4 regions of the Inquilinus sp. CA228 genome follow, and region 2 is predicted to be linked to each of the others. Evidence: riboswitches for the same ligand, from Rfam matches in the RefSeq annotation. Region 2 holds a riboswitch; each other region holds the start of a gene.

Region 1 (4,141 bases), on a different contig from region 2:
TCGGCCGGGTTGCGGTGCAGGGCGTAGAAGGCGATGGCGACGAGCAGGCCGAGGATGCCCATGATCGCGAACATCCAGCGCCAGCCGAAGCTGAGCATCAGGAAGGTCAGGACCGGGGCGGAGATCGCGGTGCCGAGGGTGGAGGAGCAGTTCCAGATGCCGGTCGCGGTGCCGCGCAACCGGACGTTGAACCAGTCGCGGACGATGCGGGCGCTGGTCGGAAATTGCGGCGCCTCGCCCAGCCCCAGCACCATGCGGATGGCGAAGAACTGGGTGAAGTTCCGGACCAGGCCGCCGGTTGCCTGGGCCAGCGACCACAGGCCGAGGCTGAGCGACAGCATCAGCCGCGGCCCCAGCCGGTCGACCAGTGCGCCGGCCGGAAGCTGGGCGAAGGCGTAGGCCCAGAGGAAGGCGGAGAGCAGCAGCCCCATCTCCGACGGCGAGAAGCCGAGATCCTGACTGATCAGCGGGTTGGCCACGGCCAGGGTGGCGCGGTCGATGTAGTTGACCACGCCGCTGAGCACCAGCAGCGCCAGCGCGGTGACCTGGATGGTCCGGATGCGGGCCGATCTCGGGAGAGCCGCCATCGTTTCCTCCGCTTCGTCTTTCCGACTGTTGGGCGGAACCTTGGAACCGGTCCCGGGCAATTGCCAGACAAAACGATCGGACTGCCATCCTGTCGCAGGATCGCCGGCTTGGTGCACTCCCTCGCTTGACATCCCGTCCCGGGGCGCGCTCTGATCGGGGCGTTCCGAGGGGAGCTCCGGTAAGGAGCTGAGACACCACACCATCTGCGACGTGGGAACCCTTCGAACCTGATCCGGGTCGTGCCGGCGTAGGGAATGGAACCACATGCGCGCTCAGCCGTTTTTTCCGCTTTCCGTCTTTGGCACGCCCTCAATCCGTCCGATCGAGGAGGCCGTGGATGCCCAAGGACGTCATCCCCACAACCGTCACCACCGGCCCGCTGCCGGCGTCGCGCAAGGTCCATGTGCCGGGCGAGCGCAACCCCGACCTGCGCGTCGCCATGCGCGAGATCGTGCTGTCGCCCGAATCCGGCGAGCCGCCGCTCCGGGTCTATGACGCCTCCGGCCCCTACACCGACCCGGCGGCGCTGATCGACATCGGCGCCGGGCTGCCGGCACTGCGGGCCGGCTGGATCGCCGCCCGCGGCGATGTCGAGGCCTATGACGGCCGCACCGTGCGGCCGGAGGATGACGGTCGCCGCCCCGGCGAGGCCGCCAACCTGTTCGAGTTCCCGCGCGGCGAGCGGCGGGCGCTGCGGGCCCGCGGCGGCACCGCGGTGACGCAGATGGCCTATGCCCGGGCCGGCATCGTCACGCCGGAGATGGAGTATGTCGCGATCCGCGAGAATCTCGGCCGCGAGCGGGCGCAAGAGCAGGCGGCGCGCGACGGTGAGAGCTTCGGTGCCGAGATTCCGGACTACGTGACGCCGGAATTCGTGCGCGACGAGGTGGCGCGGGGCCGGGCGATCATTCCCTCCAACATCAACCACCCGGAATCCGAGCCGATGGCGATCGGCCGCAACTTCCTGGTCAAGATCAACGCCAATATCGGCAACTCGGCCGTCACCTCCTCGATCGCGGAGGAGGTGGAGAAGATGGTGTGGGCGATCCGCTGGGGCGGCGACACGGTCATGGACCTGTCGACCGGCCGCAACATCCACACCACCCGCGAATGGATCCTGCGCAATTCGCCGGTGCCGATCGGCACGGTGCCGATCTACCAGGCGCTGGAGAAGGTCGGCGGCGTGGCCGAGGACCTGACTTGGGAGATCTTCCGCGACACGCTGATCGAGCAGGCCGAGCAGGGGGTCGACTACTTCACCATCCATGCCGGGGTGCGGCTGCCCTACATCCATCTCACGGCGAAGCGGGTGACCGGCATCGTCAGCCGGGGCGGCTCGATCATGGCGAAATGGTGCCTGGCGCATCACCGCGAGAGCTTCCTCTACACCCATTTCCGCGAGATCTGCGCCATCATGCGGGCCTATGACGTCGCCTTCTCGCTGGGCGACGGGCTGCGGCCGGGATCGATCGCCGACGCCAACGACGCGGCCCAGTTCGCCGAGCTGGAGACGCTGGGCGAGCTGACCAAGATCGCCTGGGAGCACGACGTCCAGGTCATGATCGAAGGCCCCGGCCATGTGCCGATGCACAAGATCAAGGCCAATATGGACAAGCAGCTGGCGGTCTGCGGCGAGGCGCCGTTCTACACGCTCGGGCCCCTCACCACCGACATCGCGCCGGGCTACGACCACATCACCTCCGGCATCGGCGCGGCGATGATCGGCTGGTTCGGCACCGCCATGCTCTGCTACGTCACGCCGAAGGAGCATCTCGGGCTGCCGGACCGCGACGACGTCAAGACCGGCGTCGTCACCTACAAGATCGCGGCCCATGCCGCCGACCTGGCCAAGGGCCATCCGGCGGCGCAGCGACGCGACGACGCCCTGTCCCGCGCCCGCTTCGAGTTCCGCTGGCGCGACCAGTTCCACCTGTCGCTCGACCCCGACACGGCGCTCGCCTACCACGATGAGACGCTGCCGGCGGAAGGCGCCAAGACCGCGCATTTCTGCTCGATGTGCGGCCCGAAATTCTGCTCGATGAAGATCACGCAGGAGATCCGGGCCGCGGCCGAGGCCGGGATGGAGGAGATGTCGGCTCGGTTCCGCGAAGGCGGGGGAGAGATCTACCGCGCGGCCGAGTGACCGCCGGCCGGTCCCGCGGCCGAGATGAAAATCATTCTTGGTGCGCAGGGAGACGACCGGTATAGGACTCGTGGCGGAATTTGACCGCTGGCGGCCCGGGGCGGGCTTCCGTCCCGGGCTGTCGTCGACGGCGTGACGGCGCTCGGCGCGAGGAGATTTCGATGGCAGCCCTTTCCGAACACGCGGCCAAGGCCGGGCTGATGACCCGGTTCCTGGTGCAGCGCCGGTTCCGGCGGGTCGCCTGGCGCGACTGGGTGGCCGACCGGATCGCCAGCCGGGTCGGGCGCGGCCCGGTCTCCGGCACGCCGGAGGCCCAGGGGGCCGCCACGGCCCTGACCGCCGAAGGCTTCGCCATGACGCCCTGGCTGATGACCCCCGACCGGGTCGCGGAGATGCGGCGCCACTTCGCCGGGCACCCGTCGTTCAACCCCTACAAGCCCGAGCACGGCAGCTTCCAGGCGCCGGAGCAGGCGCCGAAGGGCACCCATGTCGCGCATTTCCGGCCGGATGTGGTGGTGAACGCGCCGCATGCCCTGGCGATCGCCAACGACCCGGCGGTGCTGGAGGCGGTGCAGGCCGCCCTCGGCTGCAAGCCGACGATCAGCTACATGGCCGCCTGGTGGTCGATCGCCGGGGACGAGGAGGGGCAGCACGCCGAGCTGTTCCACCGCGACTATGACGACTGGCGCTTCATCAAGCTGTTCGTCTACCTCACCGACGTCGATGCCGGGGCCGGGCCGCACATCTATGTCCGCGGGTCGCACCGCGAGGACCGGCTGATGCCGATCCGGCGCTATTCCGACGCCGAGGTCGAAGGCGCCTTCGGGCGCGAGCGCTTCGTCCGGTTCGAAGGCCCCGCCGGCACCAGCTTCCTGGAGAACACCTTCGGCTTCCATCGCGGCCAGCCGGCGCGGACATCGGCGCGGCTGATCTTCCAGGTGGTCTACTGCCAGGGCCCGATCCTGTATGGCCCGCTGCGCCCGATCGTCGAGGCCGGCCGGGTGGCCCCGGGCCTGACGCTCGACCCGCACGTCAACCGCGTCTACCTGCGGGCCTGACCCGGATGATGATCCCAGGGTCGCCGTGAGCCGCCCCCGGCCATGGCGCTGGCGATGAACCTCGCCCGGGTCAGGGCGGTCGGCGGCCAGGCGGCGCTGTTCCTGCTCGCCTTCGCGCTCGGCAAGGGCTCCGCCTTCTTCGGGCCGCTGCTGCTGTCGCAGGTGATGAGCATCCAGGACTACGGCACGGCCGAGCTGGGGCTCAGCATCGGCGTGATCGGGGCGCAGATCCTCAGCCTCGGCATCCCGGGCGCGATCCCGCAGCTGGTGCTGATCCGCAAGGACGACCGGGTCCTCGACCTGCTGTTCTTCGTCGTCGCCACGATCGGCCTGATCGGCCTGGGCGGCGCCG
Region 2 (4,141 bases):
GACCGGCTGATCAAGGAGCTGCCGGACGACGAGGGCGCCGCCGGGCGCGAGGCGCGGCAGCTGGCCAACCGGTCGAAGGAGCTGATCGTGACCCTGGCGCGGATCTCCACCGAGCTGGCCCAGCTGGTGGTGACCGAGACCGAGAGCGGCGCCGCCCTGCCGGCCTGGTACACCATCGAGCTGGCGCGCGCTTTGCCGCGGCTGGCGGCGCAGCGGGCGGGCTGACGGCCATGGCCAGGCGCCGCGAACCGCCGAAGGAGAATCTGCGCGCGATCACGGCCGGCTGCGCCCTGCTGCGCGACCACCCACTGTTCGCCGGCCTGGTCGGTCGCGACTGGATGGCGGCGAGGCCGTCCCGACCCTTCCCGACCGACGGCTTCGCCCGGCTGGTCCTGTCGCGCAGCCGGTACGACGACAAGCCGGTGATCACGATCGAAGCCAATCCCTGGCGCCGCGCCGAGCCGGCGGAATGGGCCAATATCCTGGCCCAGGCGCTGCTGCACGAGCATATGAACCATGTCGATCCCGCCCGCACCGACGAGGCCTGGCGCATGGCGTGCGGCCTGGTCGCGGTCGAGTTCCTGCGCCCGCTGGGCCTCGGCCGGCGGCCGGAAGCCCTGCCCTATCCGGCGCTGCCGCCGCCGGGCCGCGACGTGGCGGAGATCGCCCGGATCCTGGCGGAAGACCCGGCCGGCCGCGCCGCCCATGCCGGTCCCGGCATCGCCGGCGCCGGAGAGACGGCCTGGATCTTCACCGCCGACGCCCCGCCGCTGACCCCGGCGATCCGCAGGGCGTATGAGGACCGGTTCGCCACGGCGATCCGCCGCAGCGTCGTCAGTGCGATCGAGGGGGCCGGCGCCGCAGCGCGCGGCCCGGCCGGGCCCAGGCGCAACCCCAACTCCCTGGCCGAGCGTGCCCGCGCCTGGTTCGTCGCCAGCTATCCGCTGCTGGCGGCACTGGCGGCGACCTTCGAGATCATCGAGGACGAGGGGCTGTGCCGGCAGCTGGACATCGCCGTCGCCGCCGTCGACACCGAGCTGCAGCGGATCTACCTGAACCCGAAATTCCCCTGGACCCATGACGGGCTGAAATTCGTCATGGCGCATGAGCTGCTGCATGTCGGGCTGCGCCACGAGCCGCGTCGGCAGGGCCGCGACCCGTATCTGTGGAACATCGCCTGCGACTACGTGATCAATGGCTGGCTGGTCGAGATGGGCGTCGGCGAGGTGCCGTTCGACAGCCTGCTGCTGGACCCCGAGCTGGGCTTCGAGCGCGACTCGGCGGAGGCGATCTACGACCGCATCACCCGCGACCTGCGCCTGATCCGGCGGCTGAACAAGGCCCGCACCCTGCGCGGCCAGGGCAAGGTCGACATGCTGGGCGACCGGCCGCCGGCCTGGTGGACCGGGCCGGGCACCGACCTGGACGCCTTCTACCGCCGCGCTCTGGCCGAGGGGCTGGACCTGCATCTGGCCGGCACCGGGCGCGGCGAGCTGCCCGGCGAGCTGGTCGAGGAGATCCGGGCGATCCAGCACCCGCCGATCCCGTGGGACGTCCGGCTGGGCCAGTGGCTGGACGCCTTCTTCCCGCCGCTGGACAGCCGGCGCAGCTTCGCCCGGGCCAGCCGGCGGCAGGCGGCCACGCCCGACATCCCGCGGCCGGTCTGGCTGCGCCCGGAGGAGCGGCTGGCCACCCGCACCTTCGGCACGGTGCTGGACACCTCCGGTTCGATGCCGCCGCGGCTGCTGGCCCGGGCGCTGGGGGCAATCGCCAGCTATGCCGTCAGCCGCGAGGTGCCGCTGGTGCGCGTGGTGCAATGCGACGCCGGCATCCACGACATGGGCTACGTGCCGCCGGAGACGCTGCTGCAGCGGGTGGAGATCCGCGGCCGCGGCGGCACGGTGCTGCAGCCGGCCATTACCCGGCTCGAGGGCGATGACGGCTTCCCGCGCGAGGCGCCGATCCTGGTCATCACCGACGGCGCCTGCGACATGCTGTCGATCCGCCGGGAGCATGCCTTCCTGATGCCCGAAGGCGCCCGCCTGCCCTTCCGCAGCGCCGCGCCGCAATTCCATTTCGAGCGGCCGGAATGAGCCGCCCGGCCGGTGCGCTTGACACCGGCCTTCCCGGCTTGCGAGCCTGAGCCCGGAAGTGACACGGGGTGCCTGGAAACGGGCTGAGATCATACCCGTCGAACCTGATCTGGGTCATGCCAGCGAAGGGAGCCGTCACGCGATGCCCGACCGGGCCCCGGATCCTCAGGATCGATCGCCGACCGCCCCCTTCGCTGGAGGAGGAGCGGAATGGGTGCAGAGGCAACGGAAGCGGGGCGGCGCTTCGACCTGTCGGTCTATCTCGTCACCGACACGCGGCTGAGCGGGCCGCGCGGAGTCGCTGCCGTGGCCGCCGCGGCGGCGCAGGGCGGCGTCACCATCGTGCAGTTGCGCGACCCCGACGCCACCACCCGCGAGCTGATCGCCGCGGCCGAGGCGCTGCAGGCGGCGCTGGCGCCCCACGGCGTGCCCCTGGTGATCAACGACCGGGTCGACGTCGCCCTGGCGGTGGGGGCGGACGGCGTCCATCTCGGCGACCGCGACATGCCGGCGGCGGCGGCGCGGCGCCTGCTGGGCCCCGGCCGCATCGTCGGCGTCACCGTGCATGACGCGGCCGAGGCGCGGGCGGTCGACACCGAGATCGCCGACTACGCCGGCATCGGCCCGGTCTTCACCACCACGACCAAGGCGGAGGCGCGGCCGGCGATCGGGGTCGACGGCTTCCGGGCGCTGCGCCGGCTGGTGCCGCTGCCCGTGGTCGGCATCGGCGGCATCGACGCGGCCCGGACCGCCGATGTGATCGCGGCCGGGGCCGATGGCGTCGCCGTGGTCTCCGCCATCTGTGCCGCGCCCGACCCCGAGGCGGCCGCCCGGGCGATCGCCGCGGCCGTGGCGGAAGGACGGGCGCGATGATCCCCAATGTCCTCAGTATCGCCGGCACCGACCCCTCGGGCGGCGCCGGCATCCAGGCCGACCTGAAGACCTTCTCCGCCCTCGGGGCCTATGGCTGCGCGGTGATCACCGCGCTGGTCGCCCAGAACACCCGGGGGGTGCAGGCGGTGGAGCTGGTGCCGGCAGCCTTCGTCGCCCGGCAGATCGACTGCCTTCTCGCCGATGTCCGGATCGACGCGGTCAAGATCGGCATGCTGGCGACCGGCGAGATCGTGCGCACGGTGGCCGACGCGCTGCGCCGGCACGGGCTGAGCCGCGTCGTGGTCGACCCGGTGATGGTGGCGAAGAGTGGCGACCGGCTGCTCGACCCCGACGCCGTGGCGGCGCTGCGCGAGGAGCTGCTGCCACTGGCCATGGTGGTCACCCCGAACCTGCCGGAGGCCGCCGATCTGCTGGGCCGCGCGCCGGCCGAGCGACGGGACGAGATGCCGGAGATCGCCGCGGCGCTGCTGGCGCTCGGGCCCCGGGCCGTGCTGCTGAAGGGCGGCCATCTGGACGAGGCGGAGAGCCCGGACCTGCTGCTGAGCGCGGCCGGGTCCCTGACCCTGGCGGCGCCGCGCATCGCCACCCGCAACACCCACGGCACCGGCTGCACCCTGTCCGCCGCCATCGCGGCGCTACTGCCGCAGCGGCCCGACCTGAAGACGGCGGTGCGCGAGGCGAAGACCTATCTGACCGGGGCGCTGGAAGCGGCCGACCGCCTGTCCGTCGGCGGCGGCCACGGGCCGCTGCACCATTTCCACCGCTGGTGGGGATAGCCCACGCCTGCGTAGGCTGGGTTCGCGTTGGCGAACCCAGCGCTGCAACGCTCCGGCTGCGCGATGTTTGGGTTCGCCAACGCGAACCCAACCTACGAAACTCGCTCAGCCGACCTTGTTCTTGTTGTAGACGTCGAAGGCGACGGCGGCGAGCAGCACCAGGCCCTTGATCACCATCTGCAGGTCGATGCCGAGGCCGAGGATCGACATGCCGTTGTTCATCACGCCCATGATGAAGGCGCCGATCACCACGCCGGTGATCTTGCCGACGCCGCCCGAGGCCGAGGCCCCGCCGATGAAGCAGGCGGCGATGGCGTCGAGCTCGAACTGGTTGCCGGCCTGCGGCACCGCCGAGGTCAGGCGCGCCGTGGTGATCAG
Region 3 (4,141 bases), on a different contig from region 2:
GGCTGACCCAGCGGCAGCCGGCGGCCAGCGCGTCCGCCACCACGCCTTCCAGCGGCCGCGGCGCCTGGCGCCGATCGGTGATCAGCAGCAGCGGCGGCGACGGCAGCCCGGTCATGGGCCCATCACGTCCCGATCAGGCCGAGCTGCGGGCTGGAGGGGTCGGCGAGGCGGCGCTTCGGGATCCGGCCGGCGCGGGAGGCCAGGCGCCCGCCCTCGACTCCCGCGGCCATGGCCCGGGCCATGCGCACCGGGTCGCGCGCCTTGGCCACGGCGGTCGACAGCAGCACGGCGGAGCAGCCGAGCTCCATCGCCAGCGCCGCGTCCGAGGCGGTGCCGATGCCGGCGTCCAGCACCACCGGCACCTGGATGCGGCTGCAGATCATCTCGATCGCATGCGGGTTGGAGATGCCGAGGCCGGAGCCGATCGGCGAGCCCAGCGGCATCACCGCGGCGCAGCCGGCATCGGCCAGGCGCATGCAGGTGACGAGGTCGTCGTTGCAGTAGGGCAGCACCACAAAGCCGTCGCGCACCAGCTCCGCGGCCGCCTCGACCAGCTGGGCGACGTCCGGGTATTGGGTCTCGCGGTCGCCGATCAACTCCAGCTTCAGCCAAGTGGTGCCCAGCGCCTCGCGCGCCAGCTGCGCCGTCAGGATGGCGTCCCGCCTGGTCATGCAGCCGGCGGTGTTGGGCAGCAGTCGCCAGCGGTCACCGACCAGGTCGACCAGGCTTTCGGCATAGCCTTCCAGGCTGATCCGGCGGATCGAGGCGGTGACGACCTCGGCCCCCGAGGCCTCGATCGAGTCCAGCATCAGCTGCCGGTTGGCATAGCCGGCGGAGCCGATGAACAGGCGCGATCGCAGCGCCACGCCGGCGATGATGAAGGGGTCCTGCATTTCCATTCTCTCCTCAGCCGCCCTGGCCCTAACCACCTTGAAACGGGCGGACGATCTCGACCCGGTCGCCGGCCGCGAGGCGATGCTCAGGCCAGCGGGCGCGCGGCAGCACGGCGTCGTTGAGCGCCACGGCGGTGCCGCGCGCCGCCGGGTCGATGCCCTTGGCCAGCAGCAGGTCGAGCACGCTGACCCCGAGCGCCACGGCTTCGGTTTCTCCGTTCACATTCACGGTCCCTGGCACGCTCATTGCGCCGCCTCCGCGATCCGGGTGAAGCGGTCGATGCGGAACGGCTCCGCCGCCTCCGGCAGCTTGCCGTCGAGGATGGTGCCGGCCACCGCCTCGACCGTCGCCGGCAGCAGCAGGATGCCGTTGCGGTGGTGGCCGGTGGCGAGGACCAGCCCCTCGATCGCCGAGGGGCCGAGCACCGGCGCGTCGTCGCGGCTGCCGGGGCGCAGCCCGGCCCAGCTTTCGATCACCGGCAGATCCTCGATCCCCGGCAAAGCGCGCCAGGCGGCGTCGAGCAGCGACAGCATGCCGCCGGCGGTGACGGTGGTGTCGAAGCCGCGCTCCTCCACCGTGGCGCCGATGATCAGCCTGCCGTCGAGCCGCGGCACCAGATAGGCCTTGCCGACCCACAGCACGTGGCGCAGCAGCGGCGCCGCCGGGTCCATCTGCAGCGCCAGCATCTGGCCCTTCACCGGCCGCACCGGCGGCAGCGCCTCGCGCGGGATGCCGGCGATGCCGCCCGACCAGGCGCCGGCGGCCAGCACCACGACATCGGCCGGCCGCGCCTCGCCCGCGACCACCACGCCGCTGGCCCGGCCGCGATCGGTGACCACGGCCTCGACTTCCGCGTGGTCGTGCAGCCCGCCGCCAGCCCGGCGCAGCGCCTCCACCAGGGCCGGCACCAGCCAGCGATTGTCGACCTGGTGGTCGGCCGGGCTGTGCACGGCGGCGGCGAGGCCCGGCCGCAGCATCGGCTCGCGCTTCAGCAGCTCGGCGCCGGTCAGCCAGCGCAGATCGACGCCGAGCTTGGCCTGATAGTCGGCGGAGAAGCGCAGCTCCGCCGCGTCGTCGCGGGTCAGGGCCACGGCCAGCGTGCCCTCGTCGCGATAGCCGATCGGCAGGTCGGACGCCGCCTCGACCTCACGGGCGAAGCCGGGCCAGAGGTCCTGGGCGTGGCGGCACAGGCCGAACAGCGCCTCCTCCCCCGGCTCGGCCTCAAGCCCGGCGGCGAGCATGCCGGCGGCGGCCCAGCTGGCCTCGCGCCCGACCGGGCCGCGGTCGTAGACGTCGACGGGGCAGCCGGCGCGGGCCAGGCGCCAGCCGATGGCCAGGCCGTTGACCCCGGCGCCGATGATGGCGACGCGAGGTCGGGCCCCGCGCAGGGGCATCGGGCCGACGGAGTCGGCCTGCAAAAAAGACGGAATCGGAACGCCGGTCATCTCAGGCTCCCTCCGCTGGCATGATCCAGGTCAGGTTCGATGGGTATGATCTCAGCCCGCCGTAACGGTGGGCACCCCAGCCGATGCCGCCATTTCAGTCCCGGAGGCGGGTTGGTTGCAAGCCCTTTTCTTGCAACGCCCCTGCCCCGCGCCGGGCCGACTTACGGAGGTCACACGCGGCGTGTTAAGACAGCGCGCATGACAGAACAGATGAACGACGGCGGCGCAGGGGCGCCGAAACGAGGGTGGTTCACCCGACTGAAGGAGGGGCTGTCGCGCTCCTCCGCCAAGCTGACCGAAGGCATCAGCGGCATCTTCACCAAGCGCAAGCTGGACGATGCGACGCTGGAGGAGCTGGAGGAGCTGCTGATCCAGGCCGATCTCGGCCCGGCCACCGCCGCCAAGCTGACCGCCGAGCTGGCCCGCACCCGCTTCGGAAAGGAGGTGTCGGGCGACGAGGTCCGGCGCGCCTTGGCCGACCATGTGGCGCAGATCCTGCGCCCGGTGGCCAAGCCTTTGACCCTCTCCTCTGACCGCAAGCCGCAGGTGGTGCTGGTGGTCGGGGTGAACGGCACCGGCAAGACCACCACCATCGGTAAGCTGGCCAAGCAGTGGCGCGAGGACGGCCGCTCGGTGATGATCGCCGCCGGCGACACCTTCCGCGCCGCCGCGGTGCACCAGCTGCAGGTCTGGGGCGAGCGCTCCGGCTGCCCGGTGGTCACCGCCAATCCCGGCGCCGACGCCGCCGGCCTGTCCTTCGACGCGCTGACCCGGGCCAAGGCCGAGGGCCGCGACGTGCTGCTGATCGACACCGCCGGCCGGCTGCAGAACAAGGACAATCTGATGGCCGAGCTGGCCAAGATCATCCGCGTGCTGAAGAAGATCGACCCGACGGCGCCGCATGACGTGCTGCTGGTGCTGGACGCCACCACCGGCCAGAACGCGCACAGCCAGGTCGAGGTGTTCCGCGACCTGGTCTCGGTCACCGGCCTGATCCTGACCAAGCTGGACGGCAGCGCCCGCGGCGGCGTGCTGGTGGCGCTGGCCGAGCGCTTCGGCCTGCCGGTGCACGCCATCGGCGTCGGCGAGAGCATCGACGACCTGCGGCCCTTCGACCCCGAGCAGTTCGGCCGGTCGCTGATGGGAGTCGAGTCATGAGCAAGACCTCCCAGACCTTCGCCCCCGAGCAGTTCAGCGATGCCGCCGAGGCCGTGGCCCGGCTGCACGCGATCTACGACGCCAACACCGGCCTGCTGCGCGACGCCTTTCGCGCCTATTCCCGCGGCGAGGAGCCGGCGAGCCGGGTGCGCGCCTGCTACCCCTACCTGTCCGTCACGGTGGAGGATTTCAGCCGGGCCGACACCCGCCTGTCCTACGGCTTCGTCGACCGGCCGGGCACCTTCATCAGCACGATCACGCGGCCGTCGCTGTTCCACCGCTACCTGACCGAGCAGATCGGCCAGCTGATCCACAATCACCATGTGCCGGTCGAGGTCGGGGTCAGCGACACGCCGATCCCGATCCACTTCGCCTTCCCCGACGGCATGCATGTCGAGGGCGACCTGACCCGCGAGCGCATGCTGCACATGCGGGCGGTGTTCGACCTGCCGGACCTGTCGATGATGGACGACAGCATCGTCAACGGCACGGCGCTGATCCCGCCGGGCGAGCCGCACCCGCTGGCGCTGTTCACGGCGCCGCGGGCGGACTACTCGCTGTTCCGGCTGAAGCACTACACCGCCACCGGCTGCGAGCATTTCCAGAACTTCGTCCTGTTCACCAACTACCAGTTCTACATCGAC
Region 4 (4,141 bases), on a different contig from region 2:
CATCGTTGCCCGCTTCGTCGCCGCCGGCATTCCTGTGCGCAGCTTCAACATCCCCAGCGCCGGCATGGCGCCGACGCTGGTCCCAGGTGACGTGTTCGTGGCGGATCTGCGCGATGCTGGAAAGACGCCGCGCCGAGGCGACGTGATCATGTTCCGCCCGCCGCGCAACACGTCACTCGTCTTTGTTCAGCGCGTGGTTGGTTTGCCGGGCGACCGGGTCCAATTGACCGATGGCCGTTTGTCGATCAATCAAAAATTGGCGAAACGTCGTGAGCTCGCCCCGTACACGATAGCTCTACGCGGCCAGAATAAGGTGATGCATCGATATGTCGAGACCTTGCCGCCATCAGACGGCGAACCGCCAGAACCTTACGAAATCCTGGAACGGAGCGACACAGGTCCGTTCGACCACACCGCGGAATACGTCGTTCCTGCCGATCACTGCTTCACATTGGGCGACAATCGCGACAACAGCCTCGACAGCCGCAGTGACCTGGGCTACGTGCCGATCGGGAACATCATCGGCCGCGCCGTCTACCGGCTGCGACCCAATTCCGGCTGGCTGGTGCCGCCGAATAGCGTCCCCGGGCTCGACTGAGCCCGGGGCGTCCGGACATCAGTCGCGCGGCTGGGCGACGGTGCGGAGGTAGGGCTTCAGCGTCTTGAAGCCGGCCGGGAACTTCTGCTTCGCCTCTTCGTCCGAGACCGAGGTGACGATGATGACGTCCTGGCCGTTCTGCCAGTCGGCCGGGGTGGCGACCTTGTGCTTGGCGGTCAGCTGCAGCGAATCGATCACCCGCAGCACCTCGTCGAAGTTGCGGCCGGTGGTCATCGGGTAGGAGATCACCAGCTTGATCTTCTTGTCCGGGCCGACGACGTAGACGTTGCGCACCGTCTGGTTGTTGACAGCGGTGCGGCCCTCCGAGGTGGTGCCGGCATCGGCCGGCAGCATGCCGTAGAGCTTGGAGACGGTGAGCTCGGAATCGGCGATCACCGGGAAGTTCGGTGCGTAGCCCTGGGTTTCCTTGATGTCCTGGGCCCAGCTCTCGTGCCGGTCGACCGGGTCGGCGCTGAGGCCGATCACCTTGACGTCGCGGCGGTCGAACTCCGGCTTCAGCTTGGCCACGGCGCCGAGCTCGGTGGTGCACACCGGGGTGAAGTCCTTGGGATGCGAGAACAGCACGCCCCAGGACGAGCCGAGCCAGTCGTGGAAGCGGATCCGCCCCTCGGTGGTCTCGACTTCGAAATCGGGCGCGTCCTCACCAATCGCGAGCGGTCCGGTCATTTTTACCTCCAGTTATCGTTAATTTTGTAATTTTACCGTGCCGCGGAGCCGATGTCATCAGGAGCCTTGTCGCAAGGCGGCCTGTCACCTCGTTGACACACGCAAGGCGCGCCCCGATGATGCGCGCGTCTTGCCGGGGTGCCCGAACGGGGGCTGAGAGGCGCGTCAGCGTCAACCCGACGAACCTGATCCGGGTCATGCCGGCGGAGGGAGCGCGAGACGACGCCTCAGGCATCGGCACGTCCCTCTCCGTTCCGCCTCGACCCAGCGGAGGAAACGCGATGCGCCTGTTTGCCGCCGTCCTGCTGACGGCCCTGACCTCCGCCCTCGCCGGGCCGGCCGCGGCCGAGACCCCGGTGCTCAAGGTCTACACCTATGAATCCTTCACCGCCGAATGGGGGCCGGGCCCGCAGGTGAAGAAGGCCTTCGAGGCCGAATGCGGCTGCACCGTCGAGTTCACCTCGGTCGAGGACGGCGTCGCCCTGCTGTCGCGGCTGAAGCTGGAGGGCAAGTCGAGCCAGGCCGACATCGTGCTCGGCCTCGACACCAACCTGACCGCCGAGGCGACCGCGACCGGCCTCTTCGCCCCGCACGGGCAGAAGCTCGACGGCCTGTCGCTGCCGGTGGCCTGGACCGATCCGGTCTTCGTGCCCTTCGACTGGAGCTACTTCGCCTTCGTCTATGACAAGACCAAGGTGCCGAACCCGCCGAAGAGCCTGCACGACCTGGTCGAGAACAGCGACCTGGAGCTGACCATCCAGGACCCGCGCACCAGCACGCCGGGCCTGGGCCTGCTGCTCTGGGTCAAGCAGGTGTACGGCGACAAGGCGCCGGAGGCCTGGGCGAAGCTGAAGCCACGGATCCTCACCGTGACCCCGGGCTGGAGCGAGAGCTACGGCCTGTTCCGCAAGGGCGAGGTGCCGATGACCTTCAGCTATCTGACCTCGCCGCCCTATCACGTGATCGCGGAGAACGACAGCAACGTCGGCGCCGCGGTGTTCAGCGAGGGCAACTACCTCCAGGTCGAGGTCGCGGCCAAGCTGGCCTCGTCCCCGCACCCGGAGCTGGCCGACAGGTTCCTCGCCTTCATACTGAGCCCGGCGTTCCAGGACCTGCTGCCGACGACGCAATGGATGTATCCGGCAGTGACGCCGAAGGCCGGCCTGCCCGACGCCTACAAGGCCCTGCCGACCCCGGCCAAGGCCCTGCTGTATCCGCCGGAGGAGGTCGCCGCCAACCGCGCCGCCTGGATCGCCGAATGGCTGCAGGCGACCAGTCGTTGAGCCCACGTAGGTTGGGTTCGCGGCCCGCGAACCCAACATCCCGCGGCGGAGCCAGCCTGTTGGGTTCGCCACGGCGAACCCAACCTACGGGGAGTGCACTTCCCTCCCTGCCCGGCCTGCTGGCCCTGCTTGCCATCCTGGCGCTGATCGCCACGGCGGCGACCGGCCTCCTCCGCGCCGCGTCCGGGATCGACCTGCTCTCCGTCTGGGCCGACCCCTATCTCTGGTCGATGCTGCGTTTCACCGCGCTGCAGGCCGGGCTGTCGGCGCTGATCAGCGTCGCCATCGCCATCCCGGTCGCCCGCGCCCTGTCGCGCCGCCGCTTCCCCGGCCGCACCCTGCTGCTGCGCCTGTTCGGGCTGCCGATGATCGTGCCGGCGGTGGCCGGCGCCTTCGGCATCCTCACCGTGTTCGGCCGCTCCGGCCTGCTCGCCGACCTGTTCGCGGCGCTGGGGCTGACCATCCGGCCGAACATCTACGGCCTGACCGGGATCCTGCTGGCGCATGTGTTCTTCAACATGCCCTTCGCCGTGCGCGTGCTGCTGGCGGCCTGGGGCACCATCCCGGCCGAGAGCTGGCGCCTGGCGTCGATGCTGGGGCTGCGCGGCGCCGACCTGTTCCGGCTGGTCGAATGGCCGATGCTGCGGCGCCAGCTGCCCGGCCTCGCCGCACTGGTCTTCCTGCTGTGCTTCACCAGCTTCGCCGTGGTCCTGACTCTCGGCGGCGGCCCGGCCTCGGCGACCATCGAGATCGCGATCTACCAGGCGCTGCGCTTCGACTTCGACCCCGGCCGCGCCGTCGCCCTGTCGCTGCTCCAGGTCGCGCTCTGCGCCCTGCTGGTGCTGGCGGCGATGCGGCTGACCGGCCGTGTCGCCGACGAGGGCGGCGTCGGCCGGCCGGTGCTGCGCGGCGACGGCCAGACGCGGGCAGCCCGGACGATCGACGCCGTGGTGCTGGCCCTGGCCGCCGGCTACGTGCTGCTGCCGCTGGTCGCGATCCTGGTCGAGGGCCTGGGCGGCATCGGCAAGCCGATCCTGTCCAGCCCGGCCCTGTGGCACGCCGCCGGGCGCAGCCTGGCTGTCGCCCTCGGCGCCGCCACGCTCGCTTTGGTGCTGGGCTGGGCGCTGGCGCACAGCATCGCCGTGCTGCGCATCGGGAGACGCCGCCACCGGCTGGCGCGGCTGTTCGAGCTGAGCGGCACTGTGGTGCTGGTGGTGCCGCCGCTGGCGCTCGGCGCCGGGCTGTTCGTCATGCTGCTCGGCACCGCCGACCTGCGGTTCTGGGCGCTGCCGATCGTCGCCATGGTCAATGCGCTGATGGCCCTGCCCTTCGTGCTGCGCCTGCTGGTCGGCGCCGCCGAGCTGGCGCAGCATCGGCACGGCAGGCTGGCCGACAGCCTGGGCCTGTCCGGCTGGGCTCGGCTGCGGCTGGTGGAATGGCCGCTGCTGCGCCGGCCGGCCGGCTTCGCCATGGCGATCGCGGCGGGGCTGGCGTTCGGCGACCTCGGCGCCGCCGCCCTGTTCGGCAGCGACGGCAACCAGACCCTGCCGATGCTGGTGGCGCAGCTGCTCGG

What was found. A riboswitch is a leader RNA that binds a small molecule or an ion and turns the genes downstream of it on or off. The one in region 2 is predicted to bind thiamine pyrophosphate.
Region 1: it holds a riboswitch for thiamine pyrophosphate, as region 2 does, so the genes downstream of both, thiC (phosphomethylpyrimidine synthase ThiC) here and thiE (thiamine phosphate synthase) in region 2, are expected to answer to the same signal.
Region 3: it holds a riboswitch for thiamine pyrophosphate, as region 2 does, so the genes downstream of both, thiO (glycine oxidase ThiO) here and thiE (thiamine phosphate synthase) in region 2, are expected to answer to the same signal.
Region 4: it holds a riboswitch for thiamine pyrophosphate, as region 2 does, so the genes downstream of both, thiB (thiamine ABC transporter substrate binding subunit) here and thiE (thiamine phosphate synthase) in region 2, are expected to answer to the same signal.

Annotation. Positions count from the first base shown of each region.
Region 1 is NZ_JBQJIK010000005.1:13,187-17,327, forward strand. It holds gene ACTOWL_RS03325 (MFS transporter) at 1-587, opposite strand, end outside; TPP riboswitch at 745-860, shown strand; gene thiC (phosphomethylpyrimidine synthase ThiC) at 926-2,731, shown strand; gene ACTOWL_RS03335 (phytanoyl-CoA dioxygenase family protein) at 2,893-3,789, shown strand; gene ACTOWL_RS03340 (hypothetical protein) at 3,832-4,141, shown strand, end outside.
Region 2 is NZ_JBQJIK010000049.1:16,791-20,931, reverse strand. It holds gene ACTOWL_RS23290 (ATP-binding protein) at 1-225, shown strand, start outside; gene ACTOWL_RS23285 (vWA domain-containing protein) at 231-2,093, shown strand; TPP riboswitch at 2,148-2,242, shown strand; gene thiE (thiamine phosphate synthase) at 2,304-2,966, shown strand; gene thiD (bifunctional hydroxymethylpyrimidine kinase/phosphomethylpyrimidine kinase) at 2,963-3,763, shown strand; gene mmsB (multiple monosaccharide ABC transporter permease) at 3,869-4,141, opposite strand, start outside.
Region 3 is NZ_JBQJIK010000024.1:64,673-68,813, reverse strand. It holds gene ACTOWL_RS14115 (thiamine phosphate synthase) at 1-115, opposite strand, end outside; gene ACTOWL_RS14110 (thiazole synthase) at 123-893, opposite strand; gene thiS (sulfur carrier protein ThiS) at 922-1,140, opposite strand; gene thiO (glycine oxidase ThiO) at 1,137-2,339, opposite strand; TPP riboswitch at 2,330-2,428, opposite strand; gene ftsY (signal recognition particle-docking protein FtsY) at 2,538-3,497, shown strand; gene ACTOWL_RS14090 (AMP nucleosidase) at 3,494-4,141, shown strand, end outside.
Region 4 is NZ_JBQJIK010000013.1:17,306-21,446, reverse strand. It holds gene lepB (signal peptidase I) at 1-598, shown strand, start outside; gene ACTOWL_RS08320 (peroxiredoxin) at 617-1,285, opposite strand; TPP riboswitch at 1,410-1,514, shown strand; gene thiB (thiamine ABC transporter substrate binding subunit) at 1,567-2,568, shown strand; gene thiP (thiamine/thiamine pyrophosphate ABC transporter permease) at 2,628-4,141, shown strand, end outside.